3 regions of the Rhodococcus sp. SJ-2 genome follow, and region 2 is predicted to be linked to each of the others. Evidence: riboswitches for the same ligand, from Rfam matches in the RefSeq annotation. Region 2 holds a riboswitch; each other region holds the start of a gene.

What was found. A riboswitch is a leader RNA that binds a small molecule or an ion and turns the genes downstream of it on or off. The one in region 2 is predicted to bind thiamine pyrophosphate.
Region 1: linked by a shared signal. The riboswitch ahead of ACSYG9_RS19515 (TenA family protein) and the one ahead of thiO (glycine oxidase ThiO) in region 2 are both predicted to bind thiamine pyrophosphate.
Region 3: linked by a shared signal. The riboswitch ahead of ACSYG9_RS16155 (3-oxoacyl-ACP reductase) and the one ahead of thiO (glycine oxidase ThiO) in region 2 are both predicted to bind thiamine pyrophosphate.

What each region holds. Positions count from the first base shown of each region.
Region 1 is NZ_CM132340.1:4,162,041-4,168,675, forward strand. It holds gene ACSYG9_RS19495 (alpha/beta hydrolase fold domain-containing protein) at 1-791, opposite strand, end outside; gene ACSYG9_RS19500 (ABC transporter ATP-binding protein) at 981-1,730, opposite strand; gene ACSYG9_RS19505 (ABC transporter permease) at 1,727-2,476, opposite strand; gene ACSYG9_RS19510 (ABC transporter substrate-binding protein) at 2,556-3,533, opposite strand; gene ACSYG9_RS19515 (TenA family protein) at 3,563-4,273, opposite strand; TPP riboswitch at 4,266-4,362, opposite strand; gene ACSYG9_RS19520 (carboxylesterase/lipase family protein) at 4,446-5,987, shown strand; gene ACSYG9_RS19525 (TetR family transcriptional regulator) at 6,043-6,635, shown strand, end outside.
Region 2 is NZ_CM132340.1:749,182-755,816, forward strand. It holds gene thiG (thiazole synthase) at 1-636, opposite strand, end outside; gene thiS (sulfur carrier protein ThiS) at 629-844, opposite strand; gene thiO (glycine oxidase ThiO) at 841-1,905, opposite strand; TPP riboswitch at 1,901-2,015, opposite strand; gene thiE (thiamine phosphate synthase) at 2,042-2,743, shown strand; gene ACSYG9_RS03570 (NUDIX hydrolase) at 2,748-3,632, opposite strand; gene ACSYG9_RS03575 (hypothetical protein) at 3,622-3,744, opposite strand; gene ACSYG9_RS03580 (hypothetical protein) at 3,817-5,157, shown strand; gene ACSYG9_RS03585 (glutamate ABC transporter substrate-binding protein) at 5,154-6,128, shown strand; gene ACSYG9_RS03590 (tetratricopeptide repeat protein) at 6,136-6,635, shown strand, end outside.
Region 3 is NZ_CM132340.1:3,429,982-3,436,616, forward strand. It holds gene ACSYG9_RS16130 (SRPBCC domain-containing protein) at 1-421, opposite strand, end outside; gene ACSYG9_RS16135 (ArsR/SmtB family transcription factor) at 414-749, opposite strand; gene ACSYG9_RS16140 (class I SAM-dependent methyltransferase) at 850-1,491, opposite strand; gene ACSYG9_RS16145 (MerR family transcriptional regulator) at 1,548-2,003, shown strand; gene ACSYG9_RS16150 (LLM class flavin-dependent oxidoreductase) at 2,036-3,373, opposite strand; gene ACSYG9_RS16155 (3-oxoacyl-ACP reductase) at 3,373-4,152, opposite strand; TPP riboswitch at 4,207-4,298, opposite strand; gene ACSYG9_RS16160 (DUF998 domain-containing protein) at 4,342-4,932, opposite strand; gene ACSYG9_RS16165 (ABC transporter permease) at 4,937-5,704, opposite strand; gene ACSYG9_RS16170 (ABC transporter ATP-binding protein) at 5,701-6,450, opposite strand; gene ACSYG9_RS16175 (sensor histidine kinase) at 6,563-6,635, shown strand, end outside.

The DNA of each region.
Region 1 (6,635 bases), 2.4 Mb from region 2:
GCAGGCGGCATGCCGGTCAGGTCGAGATCCACGGGCGAAGGCACGGGCTCGTAGCGGTCATCGATCCGTTCGGCCCTCTCGATCAAGGTGGACAATGCAGGCACCGCTCGCCGCGGGAACAGCGCACACTTCCGGGCATTCGGATGGTCGAGCTTGCGATAGGGATCGAGGTCGGTCAGCGGCGAGATCGCGACGGTGCCCGCGGCGCGCCCCAGCCCCAGCCGCAGTGCTTCGTGGGCCACGGAGAAGCTGAGAAATCCGCCCGCGGAATCGCCTGCGATGACGATGCGATCGGTCGAGTAGCCATGGGCGATCAGCCAACGCAGTCCGGAGAGGCCGTCGTCGACCGCATGTCGGATCGGGTGACGCGGGAGCATCCGGTAGGCCACCGACAGCACCGGGGCGCCTGCTGCCGCCGAGATGCGCGACACCAGCTGGCGGTGGGTGGTCAGACCGCAGCACAGAAACGCTCCGCCGTGCAGGTACAGGATTGCGCTGCGGCCGCCTGCGCCGGGGGCGCGGACGAACTCGGCGGGGCAGGTTTCCAACGCCATGCGGTGGTACTCGGTCCCCGGTACCGGGAGAAGTGGGAACGCTGCGCGGTCGACCAGACCCGTCGGCCACGGAAGAGACGGGGTGAGCGCCCACGCGTCGAGGAACGGGCGCACCGTGTGGCGCAAGGAGATGCTCAGGGCACGCGAGGCGATGCTGACGCCGCCGTGCTCCTCGATCTGCGGGGTGGTACGTGCAGGAGCAGGCGCGACGAGTGGGACGGACAATGCGCTGCTCATCTGATCGCCTCCTCGCCACTGGTAGCAACACCGGACCGGTGTTCGGACTACGGATCATTCAAGCTACGCCCGACATGTGGTGCCGGTGGGCCTCGTAATCCGATAGATACGACGTGGCACGCCCGGTGCAGGTGGGGCGGCATCCTGTTACCGATTCGATATTGCGGGTTCTCCGAATAGCGCCAGCGCTCAAAGCATGTCGGACCTTGCGTGCAGGACCGACACGAGTTCACGTTCGACTGCCACGAATTCAGGGTCGGTCAGCAACTCCAACGACCGTGGTCGCGGTAGCCCGACCCGGACTTCGTGCAGGATCCGTGCAGGTCGCGGCGACAGGACCAGTACCCGGTCGGACAGCAGGACGGCCTCACGTACGTCGTGCGTGATCATCAGGACGGTCCAGCGGTCGCGCAGCCACACCGCCTGCAGCCACAACTGCATGTCGGTGCGGGTGAGGGAGTCGAGAGCGCCGAACGGTTCGTCGAGCAGCAGAATCTCGCGTTGCTGGATCACGGTTCGCGCCAATGCTGCACGCTGACGCATCCCGCCGGACAGTTGCGACGGACGAGCCTCCTCGAACCCGGCGAGTCCGAACGTGGGGAACAGTGCGCGCGCCCGCGCGCGTGCCTCCCGACGTGGTACGCCCTGCACTTCGAGGGCGAGCGCGCAGTTGTCGAGGACTGTGCGCCAGGGGAACAGGAGATCCTTCTGGGGCATCAGCGCAGCGCGTCCCGGGGACGCCGGAGCGCCGCCGACCGTGACGATCCCTTCGTCGGGCGTGTCGAGTCCCGCGATCAGGCCGAACAGCGTGGACTTCCCTGACCCGCTCGGACCGATGACCGAGACGAATTCCCCTGGGGACACGTCGAACCCGATGCCGTCGAGCACGTGGTTGCCGTCGAACGACCGGTGGACGCCGGAAAGGGTGACGGCACTCATGCGTGGCTCCCGGTTGTTCGATTCTCTGTGCCGAGGGCCCACGGTGCGATCAGGCGCTGTGCCACATACGTGAGCAGGTACAACACCAATGACACTGTCGCGGTGACCAGTACCGCAGCGAGCACCAGATCGGTACGGAACGAATTCTTCTGGATGGCCATGTAGATGCCGAGCCCCGATGTGGCGCCGACGTACTCCGCGAACACCGCACCCACCACGGCGTAGGTGATGCCGATGCGCAGCGAGGTGAAGAACCGAGGCAGCGCCGAGGGAAGACGCACATACCGGAACTCCTGCCACCGAGTGGCTCCCATGCTGCGCAGAAGTGCCCCGGCCTCGCGGTCCGTCGCGGCAAATCCCTCGATCAAGCCGATCGCCATCGGAAAGAATGTGGCCAGGGCGATCACCAGAATCTTCGGCAGGAGACCGAAGCCGAACCAGATGATCATGAGCGGGGCGATCGCGATGATCGGCAGTGTCTGCGAGGCGACGAACAGCGGCACGAATGCTCGCCGTAGGAACGGCGAGAAATCGACCGCGATCGCCAGTATCCACGCCACGGTCAACGACACCACGAAACCGACGATCGTGACCTGCAGTGTCGCAGCGGCGTGCTCGGCAATAGCGGTGCGATGTGCCCACCCCTGCTGCAGCACGCGCGCGGGAGACGGCAGCACCTGCGGGCGGATTCCGCTGATCATCACGTACAGCTGCCACGTCGCGACGAGCACCACCGCGACGACCATTGCAGGAAGTACACGATCGATGCGGTGTCGGAGCGTCCCGGCCGGGTCCGTCGTGACCCGGATATCGGTCCCTGCGGGCTCAGGGCGTTTGGTAGTCATCGGTGAGGTAGGTCGACCAGTCGGGTTCGGCGGTCAAGGGCGCGCCGTCGGGGCCGGTGAGAAGGCCCTGTTCATAGAGGAACCGGGAGTACCCGGTCCACCTGCTCGTGTCGAGAGTCCCGACGCGTCCCTGGTCGTCGCGCATGAAGTCGGCTGAGAGCATCCGCTGACTCTCGAAGACGAGTTCTTCGTTCGAGAACACACCCGGGTTGGCGTCGAGCAGCGCACGCGCGCCTCGATCGGGATCGTCGGCAGCGATCTCGTAGCCACGCTGCAGTGCCTGCACGAACGCGCGACCACGATCGGGGTTCTCGGCGAGCCAGTCCTCGTTGCCGTTGACGACGATCGCGTACTGATCGGGGAATCCGTAGTCGGTGTAGTCGAAATAGCGCATCGGCAATCCACGATGCTCCGCTTCGAGTCCCTCCCACGCCAGATACGAGACGGTGAAGTCCGCGGTGCCCGAATAGACGGCCTCGTACGCCGACGTTCCGAGAACGACCTCGTCGAACTCGCCTCGCCCGCCATCGTTGCGGATGACCTGCGCCAATGTCTCCGAGACACCTGGATCGGCGAAACCTGCGTAGATTCGGCCGTCGAGGTCTGCCGGCCGTGTGAGATCGCCGCGGTCGGACTTGACCGCAATACCTGTCGCCCAATGTTGTAACGGGGCGAGGACCGAAACGGTATGCGCTCCTGCGGCGCGTGCGAACGTCGCCATTCCTTGCGTCGAGATCCCGAATTCCGCATTGCCCGCGTCGACGAGAGTGTCGGGTGACGCATCGTTGTAAGGAAGGATCTCGACGTCGAGCCCGGCGTCGTCGAACAATCCTTCCTGCAACGCTACGTACAGACCGGTGTGGTTGGTGTTGGGAGTCCAGTCGAGTGCGAACCGGATCGTGTCGTCGGAACCGCCGCTGGCGCACGCAGTGGCAGTGCACAGGGTCCAGACAGCGATGGTGAGGGCGGTGATCCGGTGCCGGAGCGTCACGACGCAGGCCACGGATGCGTGTTCAGGGCGGTGTCCCAGAACATGAGCTCGTAGCGGGTCGCGAAGATGAAGGCATCGATCATCGCGTCTCGTTCGGTCTCGGTCGCCGCGGCTCCGGCGGCATCGACCAGTGCACGTGCACCCGCGACCGAATCCTGGAAGTCCTGGTCGTCGTAGGCAGCCACCCATTGTGCGTAGGGATGGGCCGGATCGGCGGCGAGCACGTCGGCCGCGCGAGACGCCAGATCGCGGCACACTTCGGCGTAGATCCAGAAGCACGGCAGCACTGCGGCGGCACCCACCGGGTACGGCTCGGTCGCCACCGTGGCAGTCAGGTACGAGACGTAGCCGAGGCAAGCGGGGGAGTGGGCGACAGGAGCGTCGTTGGCGGGGAGTACCCCACCGTGGAGAAGGCGCTGGTGCAGCGAGGACTCTTCGGTGGCCGCCGTCGCGGAGCTCGTCGCCCAGAATGCGCCGGTGACCGGGTCGGGCGCCTTGGACGCAAGCAGCGCGAGGGCTTTGGCGTATCCGGCCAGGTAGAGCCCATCCTGCTCGATGTAGAAGCGGAACGATTCGAGTGGCAGTGTGCCGTCGCCCAGGCGGCGCAGGAACTCGAGGTCGTCGATGGAGTCGCGCAGAACCTTCGTGCGGTCCCACAGGACATCGGTGAAACGGTCGGTCGGTGAATCGTGCGCAGGCACAGTCATCCCGAATCATCCCTTCGTCAGCATTACCTGATCAGGTTCGACGGGTGTGATCTCAGCCCCGCTGTCGCGAAGCACCCCGTGTCGGTCGGAGGCGACGATAGCACCCCGGGCGGGCCGTGGGCGCGGCTGCTGATGGGTACGTTGGGATGCGAGAAGCTCACCGGGAGGTCATGTGGACGCCGAGACGCTCGTTGTCGGATGCAAGTACGGTGACGCCCGCGGGTATCGCGACGGCGCGGTGTACTCGTGGAAAGGGATCCCGTTCGCGGCCCCGACCGGCGGCTACATGAGATTCCGCTCGCCGGAGAGCCCCCGGCCGTGGTCGGGCGTGCTCGACTGCGAGCGGTATGGTCCGATCGCTCCACAGAGCCCGAACAGCCCGATCGGAATCTCGTCCGAGATGTCGATCGGGGAGGACTGCCTCTCTCTCAACATCTGGGCGCCCGAACCGGACGGCGAGAAGCGCCCGGTGATGGTGTGGATCCACGGTGGTGCGTATGTCATCGGCTACTCGGGTCAGAAGATCTACGACGGACGTGCGCTCTGTGAAGCGGGGAACGTCGTGGTGGTCACCCTCAACTATCGCCTGGGTGCCCTCGGATTCCTCGATCTGTCGTCGTTCTCGTCCGCCGGCGACACATATGAGTCGAATCTAGGTCTGCGAGATCAAATTTCGGCGCTCGAATGGGTCCGCGACTGCATCGCGGACTTCGGAGGCGACCCGGATAATGTCACCCTGTTCGGCGAATCGTCCGGTGGGGGCTCCGTCACGACGCTGATGACGGTGCCTCGTGCGGAGGGGCTGTTTCATCGGGCGATCGCGCAGTCGCCGCCGGCGACGTCGGTATACGGTCGTGAGCGTGCCGCGGTGGTCGCCGAGCGGTTCCTCGGGATCCTCGAGGTGTCTCCGGCTCGGGTGGGGCGTCTCCGGCAGATGCCTTTCGAGCAGCTCGTCGAGGCGGCCGAAACGGTGGTCGGGGAGATCCCCACGAAAGTTCCGGGCACATTGGCCATGACGCCGGTGGTCGATCGCGACCTCGTGCCCAAGTACCCGGTCGCGGCATTCCAGAAAGGCCTGTCGCACCGGGTGCCGCTCATCATCGGTTCGAACAAGGACGAGCCGTCGATTTTCCGTTTCATGAAGTCGCCGTTGATGCCGGTCGACGATTCGTCCGTGCGCGCCATGCTGGAGGCGCTTGCGAAGGACCGCCCCGATCTCGAGCCCGAACGGCTCGCCGAAATCGCCGCAGCGTATCCCGATCTGTCGAAGCCGAGCGGGGCGATGGCCTTGTCGCGCGACGCCGGGTTCCGGATGCCGGTGTTGTGGGTGGCGGAAGCGCACTCCGAGCATTCCCAGACGTGGGTGTACCGCTTCGACCACGCGACGCCGATGCTCAAGGCGGCGCGGATCGGCGCCGGGCATGCAACCGAATTACCCTACGTATTCGGTAATTTCGGCACGCTCGGTCGAGATCCGAGTTTCTGGCTCGGTGGGCGTAGGAGTGCGATCGAGGTGTCGGGCAGGATTCAGCGGCGATGGTTGGCGTTCGCGAAGCACGCGGTTCCTGCCGCGCTGGACGCGTCGAAGCACTGGCCGCAGTACGAGCCGCGCGAGCGGGCCACCCTACTCATCGATGCACGGGACACAGTGGTCGCGGATCCGGAGGGCGCAATGCGTGAGGTGTGGGGCGCGCAGGTGATGGGTTTCTCCTGAACCGGGTCGGGGGCGCAGTCTTGACGTCGTTGAACGCGTGTGCAACCCTTGGAACATGCGTTCAACCGAGGGCGTTTCCGACCTCACCACACGCGCTCGCATCCGCGACGCGGCGATCTGTTGCGTTGCTCGAGATGGGGTGAACGTCTCACTTCGGGCCATTGCCTCGGAATGCGGCGTGAGCGCCTCGCTCATCGTGCACCACTTCGGTTCCCGAGCCGGTCTGCGCGAGCACTGCGACGCGTACGTCCTGGGCAGCATCCGAGAGCTCAAGTCCTCGGTCCTCGAGCCGGGCAGCGGCGTCGCGGCAATGCTCGCTCAGCTCGAGAACATCGGGAGCTACGCCCCGCTCATCGGCTACCTGATCCGGAGTCTCCAGGCCCGCGGCCCCGCCTCTGAAGAGTTCCTCGATCATCTGGTGGCCACCACCGAGGATTACCTCGCGAAAGGCACCGAGTCCGGCGTCGTGAGTCGCAGTCGCAACCCTGAGGCACGGGCGCGGGCTCTGGTCGAATTGAGTACCGGCGCGCTCCTGCTGCATGTCCCCGGGCCGAACGAGCCCCTCGACCTCGACACGCTGCCCGCTTGGCTCAGTTCCTACACCGACCGTCTCCTGCTCCCGTTGCTCGAGCTCTACACCGAACCGCT
Region 2 (6,635 bases):
GCCCAGTTCCATGGCGAGGGCAGCATCCGAGGCAGTACCGATACCGGCGTCGAGAATGACGGGTACCCCAGCGGATTCCACGATCATCTCGATGTGGTGTGGATTGGCGATACCCAGCCCCGTCCCGATCGGCGATCCGAGCGGCATCACCGCGACACACCCGACATCCTCCAGGCGACGCGCGAGCACCGGATCATCGGTGGTGTACGGCAGGACATTGAACCCGTCGTCCACGAGCTGCTCTGCAGCAGAGACCAATTCGATCGCGTCGGGCAACAGGGTTCGTTCGTCGGCGATGACTTCGAGCTTGACCCAATCGGTTTCGAGCGCTTCCCGGCCCAGTTGCGCGGTGAGGACCGCCTCCTTCGCTCCGCGGCACCCCGCGGTGTTCGGCAGCGGCGCGATCCCGAGCCGAACCAGCAGGTCCAGCACGCCCGTTCCCGACGTCGCGTCGACCCGACGCATCGCCACAGTGGTCAATTCGGTACCCGAGGCAACGAGCGCGTCCTCGAGCACTGCAAGGTTCGCAGCACCTCCCGTGCCGGTGATCAACCGGGACGAGAACGATCGCCCGGCGATGGTCAGCGGGGGGAGATCCTGCCCCGGGTCCACCCGCGCGAGTGCGTGTTCAGCCACCCTGCACCGCCGTGAGGATCTCGATCTGCGCACCCTTGCCGATTTTCTCGCTCCAGCGTCCCCGGGGGAACAACACCCCGTCGACGGCGACCGCGATGCCCTTCTCGGGCAGTCCCATCTCGGCCAGCAGGTCCGTCATGGTCGGTTCGTCTGCAAAATATTTCTCCTCACCGTTGACGGTGATACCGACCGAAATCTGATTCGTCATCGCACGCTCTCCTTCGCGAATCGTTGGGGATCTGCATGTGCCACCTCGGCGAGCGGGTCGTCGGCGAGCTCGGCGAGCACCGAGTCGACCGTGATCGCGGTGAGCAGAATTCCGTTGCGCCCGTGCCCGGTAGCAGCAATCACCCGATCCGACAATCTGCCGATCAGCGGCAGATTGTCAGGACTCATCGGGCGCAGCCCCGCGCTCGCCTCGTGCAGTTCGTACTCACCGATCGCGGGAAACAGCATTTCGGCGTCGGCGATCAGGTCGCGCACTCCCGCGACCGTGACCTCGGTGTCGTCCGCTTCGTACTGGGTCGCTCCCACGACGATCCCGTCGGCGCGTGGCACCAGATACGCGGGGCGTCCGTGCACACTGCCGCGCACGGTGTGCTGCGGCGGCGGGGTTGCTCCGGGGCGTACGCGCAGCCGCAGGATCTCACCTTTGACCGGCCGGACCGGAAGGTCCGGCCACAGTCGCGCCGATGCGTACCCCGCGGCGAGCACGACGCGGTCGTCGGACAGTTCGTCGAGGTCGCCGACGGAAGCCTGGACGAACTGCACACCCGCGGCGACGGCAGCGCGATGCAGCGCTTCGACGAGCCTTCTGTTGTCGACGGACAGTTCGGTGGGGGCCAGCAGGCCGAGCCTGATCCGCGGACCCAGCGACGGTTCGAGATCACGGATCTCGGCCCGGGTGAGGATGCGCATCTCGTGGCCCTGCTCCGCCACCCAGGTTGCGATCGTGCGCAGGTCGGCGGCGTCCGCGGCGTCCAGAGCAACGGTCAGCGATGCACCCGCGGTGAAGACGTCGATGCCGGTCTCGCATTCGAGGTCGTGCGCGAGTGCGGGCCAGCGCTGCAGCGAGGCCGCCCCGAGATCGAGGACGTGCTCTTCCCCGGGCCACCCTTCCGACAACGGTGCGAGCATTCCGCCCGCAACCCAGGATGCGCCGGTGCCCGGGGCACGATCGTGGACGGTGACCGTCCATCCCGCGCGGGCTGCACGCCACGCGACGGCCAGACCGATCACGCCACCACCGATGACCGCTACTGTCGACACGACATCCACCTCACTCCCTGCGCCGGCATGATCCGGTTCAGGTCATAACGGTCGGGGCCGGCAGGCCCCCTCTCAGCCCCGCGTTCCTCGGGACTCCCGTGTTGTCACTTTCGAGGTAGAGGCTACCGTCTTGTCCGTGACGACCTACCCGACCACCTACCGCGGCAGCCATCCCGACCCCCGTGGACGCCTCGCGACCGCGCGGTTGTACCTGTGCACCGATGCCCGTCGCGACACCCGCGATCTCGCCCGGTTCATCGAGGAAGCCCTGGTCGGCGGCGTCGATATCGTGCAGTTGCGCGACAAGGACTCCGCAGGTGAGAAGAAGTTCGGCCGCCTGGAGGCCGGTGAGGAACTCGCCGCGCTCGAGGTGATCGCCGATGCGTGTGCACGCCACGGGGCACTGTTCGCGGTCAACGACCGCGCCGACATCGCGCTCGCCGCAGGCGCCGACATTCTGCACCTCGGACAGGGCGACCTGCCGGTGAAGCAGGCGCGGAGGATCCTCGGCGACGACATCGTCATCGGCCGGTCCACGGCCAGCCGCGCGCAGGCCGTGCTCGCCGACGGCGAGGACGGAGTGGACTATTTCGCGTCCGGTCCGGTGTGGGACACCCCGACCAAGCCGGGGCGCACAGCAGCCGGACTCGACGTCCTCCGGGAGGTACACGCTTCGCATCCGCAGCGACCGTGGTTCGCGATCGGCGGTGTGGATCTCGAACGTCTCCCGCAGGTGCTCGACGCGGGCGCCCAGCGCATCGCGGTGGTGCGCGCGATCACGAAGGCCGACGACCCGCGCGCTGCCGCGGCAGCGCTGAAGGCTGCGCTGCCTGTCTGACGTCCTAGAGCCAGCCGAGTACTGCCGACGGGGACAGCGCCATGGTGCCGTGGGGCAGACGCGCACGCAGTCCCCGATCGGCGGTCACCACCACTGTCACGGCCGGATCGAGCGCGGTCGCCGTAGCGGGAACAGCCGAAGTATCGGGAGCAACTGCTGCGGCAAGCCGCGCGAGTTCGTCGTCGCCACTGCCGTCCGCGGTGTGCACGCGGGTGCGGTCGTTGTCGACGATCGCGCTACGCGCACGGCCTTCGAGCACCGCCTCGACCCGCGACACCCACCCGAATGTTCCGTCGGGAAGTTCGACGGTGCGTGGGAGGGCCGCCGCGATGCCGGTGAGCAGGGCACCTGTCGCACCGGGACGGTCTCGCCACCATCCGGACGGCCCACCGGCTCCGAGAACGTTCGCGGTGTCGAGCAGCATCCTCACCGGGCGGGTGCGCAGAGCAGACCAGGCTTCGGCGAATCCCGCGTGCAACGGCAACGATTCGACCTCGTCCTCGCCCACCCACCGCAACTCGGTGCTCTCCCCGTTCATGGTGGTGTCGAGCGGTGCGGGCGCATCGGCCACCACGGTCGTGTAGGACCAGGAGCCGGGCCTTCCCGAGGTGACCCGTTCGGCACGTACCGCGACCGACGTACTGTCGATTCCCGCCTCCTCCTGCGCCTCGCGTACCGCGGCGTCGACTGTGGATTCGTGACTGTCGCGGGCGCCACCCGGCAACGCCCATGTACCGCCCTGGTGGCTCCACGCCGCGCGGAGCTGGAGCAACACCGCAGGGGTCCCGTCACTCCGCGGGGCGCGCAGCAGCAATCCCGCTGCACCGTGCACGCCCCATCGACGTCCTCCGTCCGGCCCTACTGCCCAGCCGTCCCCATCACCGCGCATCGAATCCGCCCTCCTCGCCCTCGGCCGTCGCGAGGGCACGACGTCCCCATTGGGGGTCGGTACCGGCGCTTTCGAACTCCGGATGAACTCCGACGATGTGGACGCCTGCCAATACGTCCCATTCAACTTATATGCTCGCCACAATCGGGTTTCTCGAGGAAGGGGTTGTGCCGTGAACGTGCGCATGACCCCTCCGATCGATTCCGTCGGCGGGTCGGGAGGCTCGGCCGAGGATCACGACGGGCGGCGTGACCGCAGCGACGGAGTACGTGAGTTGTTCCGGTCGACACCGGCCAAGCTGATTTCGCTCGGGTTGATACTCGCAGTACTGCTGGTGATCTCCGGTGTGGCATCCGCGCAGGTCGCGAGTAGCCGGAAGGCCACCCATGATCGCCTTCTGGCAACCACCGAGCCGCTCGCGAACGCCGCCCAGAACCTGTACAGCGCGCTGTCCATCGCCGATGCGGCTGCCGTCACCGGATTCATCTCGGGCGGGATCGAGCCTGCCCCGGTGCGCGACCGCTATGTCGAGGCGATTGCGGAAGCGTCCGGGCAGCTCGTAGTCGCCGCAGCGGGGCTCGCAGAGCAGGACGAGCTCGGCGCAGTGAACGTTGCCGCGGTCGCGCGCATGCTCCCTATGTACACGGGGCTGATCGAGACCGCCCGTGCCAACAATCGCGCAGGCAACCCGGTCGGCGCCGCGTACCTGGCCGAGGCATCGAACATGATGCAGACGTCGATGCTGCCGGTGGCCCAGGAGCTGCACACGCAAGGCGTGATCGCAGTGAACTCGACGCAGCGCGCCGCAGTGGCCCCTCCGTGGGGTGCGATCGGGCTGCTTCTGGTCACCGTGGCGGCGTTGTGTGCAGCACATATCCTCGTGAGCCGAAAGACCCGACGCACCCTCAACCCGGGTCTGATCTTCGCGATCGGTGCAACCGGGGCGTTGCTGTGCTGGCTCCTCATCGCCGGCCTGGTGTCCTCGAGCGCAACCGAACGCGCCATCGAGCAGGGCGCGGAGCCGCTTGCAGATCTCACGGCGAGCCGCATCCTCGCGCAGCAGTCCCGCACCGCCGAGACACTTCTCCTCGCGCGGCGGGACGCGAGTGGGGCATATATCGGGGTCTACGACGAGACGATCACCCGTCTCGGGGATCGGCTCGACGGTTACACCAAGGGTGGCACCGTGGAGATCGGCACCGACGCCGCGTCCCGGGCGGAAGCAGCCAGACAGGCGTGGATCAGGTCGCACTCGCGAACCGTGGCGGCGCTCGAACGCGGCGATTTCACCGCTGCTGCGGTGCTCGCCACCGGCCCCGGGCCCGATGAGGCAACCGCGCAATTCGCCCGTCTCGATGCGGCGCTGAGCGAAGGCATCGAGGACACCCGTCACGAACTCCGCGACAACGAGTTCCGTGCGTCGCGCACGTTGTCGGGTCTCGCTCCCGTGGCGATCGCCCTGATGGTGCTGTCGCTGACCGCTGTCATCATCGGACTGTGGCCACGACTTCGGGAGTACCAGTGACAGCGCGGCGCCCTGCGGGTGTGTGGATCGCGGCCCTGTGTGCGGTCGCGGCGGTTGCGGCAGGGTGTTCAACCGAGGTCCCGCCCCGCGAGTCGACCACCGAGACCTCCACCGTCTCGCTTCCGATGCCCGAGGACGCCGCCTTCGCGCCCTCCCCGTCTGCGGTGCCCACGGCGCCGCAGTGCGGCGATCCCACTGCGAGTCTGCGTCCCACCGGCAACGAGACCGGGCCTGCCCTCGACGCCATCCGCGCCCGCGGCAGGCTGATCGTCGGACTCGACACGGGCAGCAATCTCATGAGCTACCGCGACCCCGCAACCGGCCGCATCACCGGATTCGACGTCGAGATCGCCCGGGAGATCGCCCGCGACATTCTCGGCGATCCGGAGGCAGTGGATTTCCGAATCCTGAACTCTTCGGAACGCGAGCAGGCCCTGCAGGATTCAACCGTCGACATCGTCGCGAAGACCATGAGCATCACCTGCGCACGACGCGAGCGCGTGGATTTCTCCACGGTCTATTTCCTCGCGCAGCAGCGAGTGCTCGTCGTCAAGGATTCCGATGTCCGAAGCGCCGCAGATCTCGCGGGCCGACGGGTGTGCATCGCTGCGGGCACGACGTCGCTCACGCGCATGCAGCAACTGCAACCGGCAGCGTCGATACTGACCGTGCCCTCGTGGGCCGATTGTCTCGTCGTCCTGCAACAGCGACAGGTCGACGCTGTGTCCACCGACGACACGATCCTTGCCGGACTCGCCTCCCAGGACCCGTATCTCGAACTGGTCGGACCGTCGTTGGGATCCGAACCGTACGGCATCGGGATCGCCAAGGGCAACGACGATCTGGTGAGAGCGGTCAATGGCACCCTCGCGCGGATCCGCGCCGACGGCACGTGGACCGAGTTGTACAACCGGTATCTCGCGGTTCTCGGCCAGGCGCCTGCCCCACCGGCCCCGACGTACGTCGATTGAGGATGTCATGACACGCGACGAATCAGCCGATCCACCCGACTCCGGGCCTGCGACCGAGCGTTCAGCTCCCGCCACCGAGCGTTCAGCTCCCGCAACACAGCGTTCGGCGCCCGCAACGCAGCGTTCGGCGCTTCCCGATTCGGCTCCGCACAGCAGCACCCCGTCGGGGCGGTCCTCGACTCGACGCTCCCGCACGCGCGGACATCTGCACCGACGGGTCGCCGATCTGGTCGACGTGCCGGTGCCCTCGCCGATCGATCCTGCGTCCGCAGTTCTACGCGATCCTCATGTGGCCGAGGGGAAACGGTTCTGCTGGAAGTGCGCCAACCCGGTGGGACGCAGCAGCCCGAAGGGCCCCGGGCCGACGTCCGGGAACTGCCCGAAGTGCGGCTCGCGGTTCGAGTTCACACCTGCCCTGCAGCCCGGAGAGCTCGTCGCCGGACAGTACGAGGTACAGGGTTGTATCGCCCACGGCGGCCTCGGGTGGATCTTCCTCGCGATCGATCG
Region 3 (6,635 bases), 2.7 Mb from region 2:
GCTGCCACTCGTCCGGTCCGGCGTCGCCGCCGGAGCCTGCTGTGGCCAGACGGGGGAGGAAATGGTCCCACCCGTGGGCGTGCCCGCGCAGTTCGGTATCGGGAAGGTCGGAGTGGACGAGGTCGACACGGGTGCCGCCGGCGACGGCGGTGAGCCGGAACTCGACCGTCGATGCTCCGATGGGCAGATCCGCATTCCCTGCAAATCCCCACGAGACGACCACGCGGGTCGGGTAGTCGACGTGAAGATACTCGCCACGCACCGGGTAGCCGGCGATGTCGACCGCGAAGAGGCCGCCGGGTCTCGGATCGAGTTCGGCGTACTGGCCCATCCACGCTGTCATCCCGGAGTTCGTGGTGAGGTACTCGAACACTGTCTCGGGCGCCGCGGCAATGTCGATCGAATCTCGGAACTCAGCCACGGTTCTCGCCCGCCCTCGCTTCGATCACGGTCTTGAGTGCAGACAACTTCCCCGGCCAGAAATCGTCGAGGTATGACCGCACTGCGGCAAGACCGTCGGTGTTCACTGTGAACAAGTGGCGTGTGCCCTCGCGTGTGCTGGTTGCGAGGCCCGCTTTCCGGAGGACTCCGAGGTGGTGCGACGTCGTCTGTTGGGACAATCCGACTTCCTCGGCGATAGAACCCACCGGGCGCGGAGCGGAGCGGATGACCCGTAGGATCGTCCGTCGATTCTCGTCGGCAAGCGCCCGTAACGCCCTGTCGAGGTCCGCTGCAGCCTCGGCACCCATTGTTCGCCTCCGCTCATCGAGTGCCATGAGGGTAGCACAAATGAATATTTGTACTCATGCATATGCGTGGACTCGAGTGCTCGGAATAGCTATCCCGCGCTCACAGCCGCCGCAGGACCACGACGGTGTCGTCGAGTACGACCTGGGTTCCGTCCGGGCCGATGGCGTCACGCGCGCGGGTCTCGGCGATCCGCACTTCCCAGCTGCCCGGTTCGAGGTCGAGTGCCTCGACCTCTTCCTGCGGGCTCGGGAACCGATGGTCGCCGTGCCCCTCGTGCGCATCCGCGCCCGCCCACGGTGGGAATGCGGCGTGCGAGACGATCACGAGGTGCCCGCGCGGCGCGACGAGTCCGGCGGCGTGGCGAAGCACGTCGGTGCGCGGAAACTCGACGGGCGAGTGAAGGAACGATGCGGCGACGAGGTCGTAGCTGCTGTCTTCGCGCCAGGTTGCCAGGTCTGCCGCGGCGAACCGGATGCGGTCGTCGGGAAGTCCGGCGGCGCGCGCAGCGTCGGTGGCGCGGCGGACGGCGGTGCGGGAGATGTCTACTCCGGTCGCGTCCCAGCCGCCGCGTGCCAGCCAGATCGTGTCGGCACCTTCGCCGCAGCCGAGGTCGAGAGCAGTGCCCGGTGCCAGGCCGGATACTGCGTCGACGAGGGACGCGTTCGCGTTGCCCGACCACAGACCGTCGCTGTCGGTGTATCGGTTCTCCCAGAATTGTGCCGGTGATGTGTCGGCGTGCATGAACTCTCCTCGTGTGCGGGCTTGCGTCACCGCCGATAATGCGACTTCATGTTGACATGAAGTCAAGTCTGAGGTGGACGATCGGTGAGGTGGCCGGGCGCTTCGGCCTCGCCACACATGTATTGCGGCATTGGGAGGATGTCGGGCTGATCGCGCCCGACCGCGACAGCGCAGGGCGCCGCCGCTACCGCGACGCCGACGTCACCAGGGTGGCGGTGATCATCAGGAGCAAGGCCGCCGGAATGAGTCTCGACCAGATCCATGTCCTGCTGGCAGGGCAGACGGACGAGCGGCGCGAGGTGCTCACCGCGCACCTCGACGACCTGGAGCGACGGATGGCGGAGATGGCCCGCTCCCGGGAGATGACACTGCATGCACTCGAATGCCGCGCTCACGACATCGCGACATGCCCCAATTTCGCGGCAGGCGTCGCCGATCTCCTCGAGAACCGCACCGACACACGTCCTGATTTCGGCTCGGGCCGCACCGTCACGGAAGAGGCATCTCGATGAGTTCTTCTCGGACCCGGCACAATTTCCGTGCGCTATCCGGCAACCGCACTCTGCCGAGGCGGTAGAGCCGGTACCTCCAGCCCCAGCGATTCGCGCAGGGTCCTACCCGGATACTCGGTGCGGAACAGACCGCGGCGCTGCAACTCCGGCACCACGAGGTCGACGAAGTCGACGAGAGAATCCGGGTAGGCAGGGCACATCAGATTGAAGCCGTCGCAGGCGCCGGCAGCGAACCATTCCTCGATACGGTCGGCGATCGATTCCGGTGTGCCGATCATGGTGGCGTGGCCGCCACCTGCAGCGAGAAATCCGAGCAGTTCCCGCAGCGTGGGACGTTGCGTCTCGATGATTCGCTGCACCGTCGCGTACCGCCCCTGCGGGCCGGTGAACTCCGATATGGGAGGCAGGTCCGAAACCGGAGCGTCGAGAGCATGACCGGTGTAGTCCCGGCCGGTGAACGACCCGAGCTGGGCGAGAGCACCCTCGACATCGAGAAGAGAGTCCAATGCGGCCTTCTTCGCGTGTGCTTCGTCGTCGGTGCGGCCGACGTAGGTGACGAGACCGGGCAGTATCGCGATAGACGCGGCATCACGCCCCGCGGCGGCGGTGCGGGCCCGCAGATCGGTAGCGAACTCGAGCGCTGCCGGAAGGTCCCAGGCGACCGAATACACGGCCTCGGCGTGGCGTGCTGCGAGGTCGCGTCCGGTGTCGGAGGCGCCGGCCTGGAACAACACGGGGCGTCCCTGCGGGCAGCGTGGCACCGTGAGCGGGCCGTCCACGCGGAAGTGTCTACCGTGGTGTTCGATCCGGTGGATCGCGTCGGCATCCAGGAAACGCCCGGCAGCGCGGTCCGCGATCACGGCGTGCTCTTCCCACGAATCCCACAGCGCGACAATCGCGTCGATGAACTCCTCCGCCCGTCCGTATCGTTCGGCGTGGGCCGGTAGCGACTCGAGTCCGTGGTTGCGGGCTTCGGCGTCGAACATCGAGGTCACGATGTTGGCACCGGCGCGTCCACCGCTGATGTGATCGAGCGAGGCGAGCATGCGGGCCGCGTGGAAGGGCGTGTAGAAGCTTGCGGACACCGTGGTGACCAAGCCGATCTTCTCGGTGGCCCGCGCCATCGCAGACAGCGCCGTGAGCGGTTCGAGAAACCACGTCGTGCCCGCCGTGTACGCGGTATTCACGCTGTGCCCGTCGGCGAAGAACACCGCATCGAAGCAGCCCCGTTCGGCGGTGCGCGCGAGTTCCTCGAAGTAGGCGATGTCGCCGATGCGCTCCGCGGCGGAGTCCGGGTGCCGCCACGCCGAAGAATGATGGCCGGCACCGTACAGAAATGCGCCCAGATGCAGGGTGCGTACCGCAGGCATCAGTCCATCACCAGCCCGCCGTCTACGACGAGGTTCTGCCCGGTCACTGCCCGCGACCAGTCGGACGCGAAGAACAGCACGGCGGCGGCGAAGTCCTCCGGCGTCGTGACCGCACGCAGCGGGGTGGACGCGGCGATCAGGTCGAAGACCTCAGGAGGTGTCGCGGACGATGCATCGGTGGTGCGCAGGAGTCCGCCCGACACCATGTTCACCCGGATGCCTTCGGGGCCCAGATCCGCAGCGAAGGTGCGGGTCGTCGACAGCAGGGCCGCTTTCGCCGCGGTGTAGTCGTGGTACGGCACGACCGGGTTCTGGAACAGGTTGGTCCCGATGTTGACGATGCTGCCGCCGCCGGCTTCGCGCATGCCCGGCAAGGCGGCCTGGATCGTGTTCACCGCGCCACCGACGACGCCTTCGAGTTGCGCTGCGAACGCACCGTAACCGATCTCGTCGGCCTTGTCTCGGGCGTCACCGTTGAAGGAGAAGTCGGGAAGGGCATTGTTCACCACGGTGGTCACCGGACGTCCGAAGTGTTCGCGCGCCCGGTCGAACGCAGCCTGTACCTGCGTGCGGTCGGTGACATCGGCCTGCACGGCGATCGCTCGTTCGGAGCCGATGCTCTCGGCGAGAGCCTGTGCTGCATCGCCGCTGCGTCGGTAGTTCACCACGACCGACGCGCCTTCGTCCGCGAAGGCCTGCGCGATGCTGCTGCCGAGCCCGCGGGCTGCGCCGGTGATCAGGACGATCTGATTCTGCAGTGACGTTGTGACGAGAGCCATTGTGGCGCCTTCCCTTCGGAGCGAGGGATACACAGGCGGCATCGGTCCACTGGCCTGTTGCCGACTCGGCATCCCTTCGCTCGCATGATCGAGATCAGGTTCTACGGGTGTGGTCTCAGCCGTTTCCGGCACCCCGTGTCGAGTTCCGAACGCCAGGTTAGCAGTGTGCACGGGCAACGCCGGAGCACGTCACGTTCCGGCATGGGCGAACAGCAACGCGAGCCACGCCCAGCCCACGGTGATCACCACCCGCTGCACGAGCCCGGCGAGCCGGGCGTCGTTTTCCCACGCCTGCCCGAATGCGACGAAGCCGATGCTCAGCGCGCCGGCGGTCAGGCCCGAAAACCATGTCCACGCGGCGCCGGACACCGTGAACGCGGCGATGATCGCGGCTGCAGGAAGCGAGGTGAACACGACTGCACCCGCGTGGTCGTGAATCTTGTGGCGGCGCGTGTACTCCGTCGGTGTGCGGTCCGGTGTGCCCGGCGGATATCCACGCATCGCATCCATCGGAAAGAGTCCCGAGAGTACGAGGGCGACGCCGAACACTCCGATCGTCACGCCGAGCAACACACTGCCGAATGCGTCGGCGACGCCGACGGATCCGAGGGCCACTCCTACGCCGCACGCGATGAAGTTGGTGGTCTGGATCCAGCCTCGGCGGCCGAGTGCGAGCGCACTGACGGGCTGGCGTACCGGGTGATAGCCGGGGCGGGTCCACCCCTCGACGAGGAAGACCACGACGAAGACCGTGAGCGCGACCGAACCGATGATCGTCACGCGGTCATTCCCACCGGAAGAGCGCCGCCGCAACGACGACACCGGTCACGATCGCCACGCCGAGCGCGACGAAATGGGCCGGATCGGCCGGACTTCCGGCCCATGCCGCGGACATGGCCTGCGACGAGGCGCCGAACGGTAGCCACTCTCCCACCGCGGCAACGGGCTCCGGGAGCGAATCGATGCTGCCGAACAAGCCGCCGGTCGCGCCGAGTGCGAAGAACGCGACGAGACCGATCGCCACCGCGGAGTTCGGGGTCGGGGAGATCGCCGCGACGATCATTCCCACCGCATACATCGCCGCCATCGAAAGCACGAAGACACCGAGAGCAGTGCCTGGGTGCACAGGTAGCCGGGCGTCGAAGAAGACGATCGCGACGATCAGCGCCGCACCGAGCCCGACCAGGGTCTGCAGCACGCTCACCACGACCTGCGCCACCAGGACCATCGCAGGCGACGCCGGCGTCACCGACAGCCGGCGCAGAATCCCCGTGCGACGGTAGTACGCGAGGAAGCTCGGCATATTGATGACGCCGATCGTGGCGATGATGATCGTGAACACCAGCGGCAGAACGTACACATCGAGCGCTGACCGTCCGTTGATCACAACCTCGCCGCTCGCAGACGACGCACTCATGACGAGGATCAACAGCGGGAGTCCGATCGGAACGACGAGACCCGCAGTGTCGCGTGCCACCATCTTCGCCTCGCACACGATCAGTGTCAGCCACGCCGCGAGACCGGGACGCCGGGTTTCGGTGACGGTGTTCATACGGTGTCCTCCAGTTCTTTTCCGGTGAGGGCGACGAATGCCTCGTCGAGGTTGTTCGCCGATGCTGCCGAAACGAGTCCGGACGGAGTGTCCAGAGCGACGAGCCTGCCTGCGTCGAGCAGGGCCACACGGTCGCAGAGACGTTCGACCTCTTCCATTGCGTGGCTGACCAGGAGGACCGCAACATCGTCGTCGCGCAATCTCTCGACCGTTTCCCACATCTGTCGCCTGGCCCGCGGGTCGAGGCCGGTGGTGAGTTCATCGAGGATGACCACTCGTGGCCGTCCGACGAGTGCCAGCGCGATCGACAACCGCTGCTGCTGACCACCCGAGAGCTTCTCGAATCGGATTCCTCGCTGCGCGGTGAGACCGACCATCTCCAAGAGTTCTGCGGCACCGGCGGGTGCCGGATAGAAGGTGCGATACAGGCCGACGAGTTCGGCGACGGTCAGCGCCCCGTGGAGGGTGGCCGCCTGCAACTGAACTCCGAGAATCTGTCGGGCGTGCGCACGGTCGCGGTGGGGATCGACGCCGAGAACACGCACACGTCCACCGTCGGGCGATCGCAAGCCCGCGACCATTTCGACGGTGGTGGTCTTTCCCGCCCCGTTCGTCCCGATGATCCCGAGGGTTTCGCCGACCCCGAGTGTGAAGCTGATGTCGTCGACCGCGACCTTGTCTCGGTACCTCTTGCACAGGTGCTCGGCGACGATCGCCGGGGTACTGCCCGGGGCGCTGATGTTCATGACGCCGACGGTATGAGCCGAGCGTGCGTGATCGCGTGTGCCGGATGTCAGGAATGCCGACCATGACTTTCGGCACCCGCTCAGCATGATGGTCGCGGCTTAGAGTGGTGTCGTGCATCGATGGTCACCTGAGGGATTGTCGGGCGTGGCGATGCTCGTCGTCTCGGTTGTGGTGGGCGGACCGA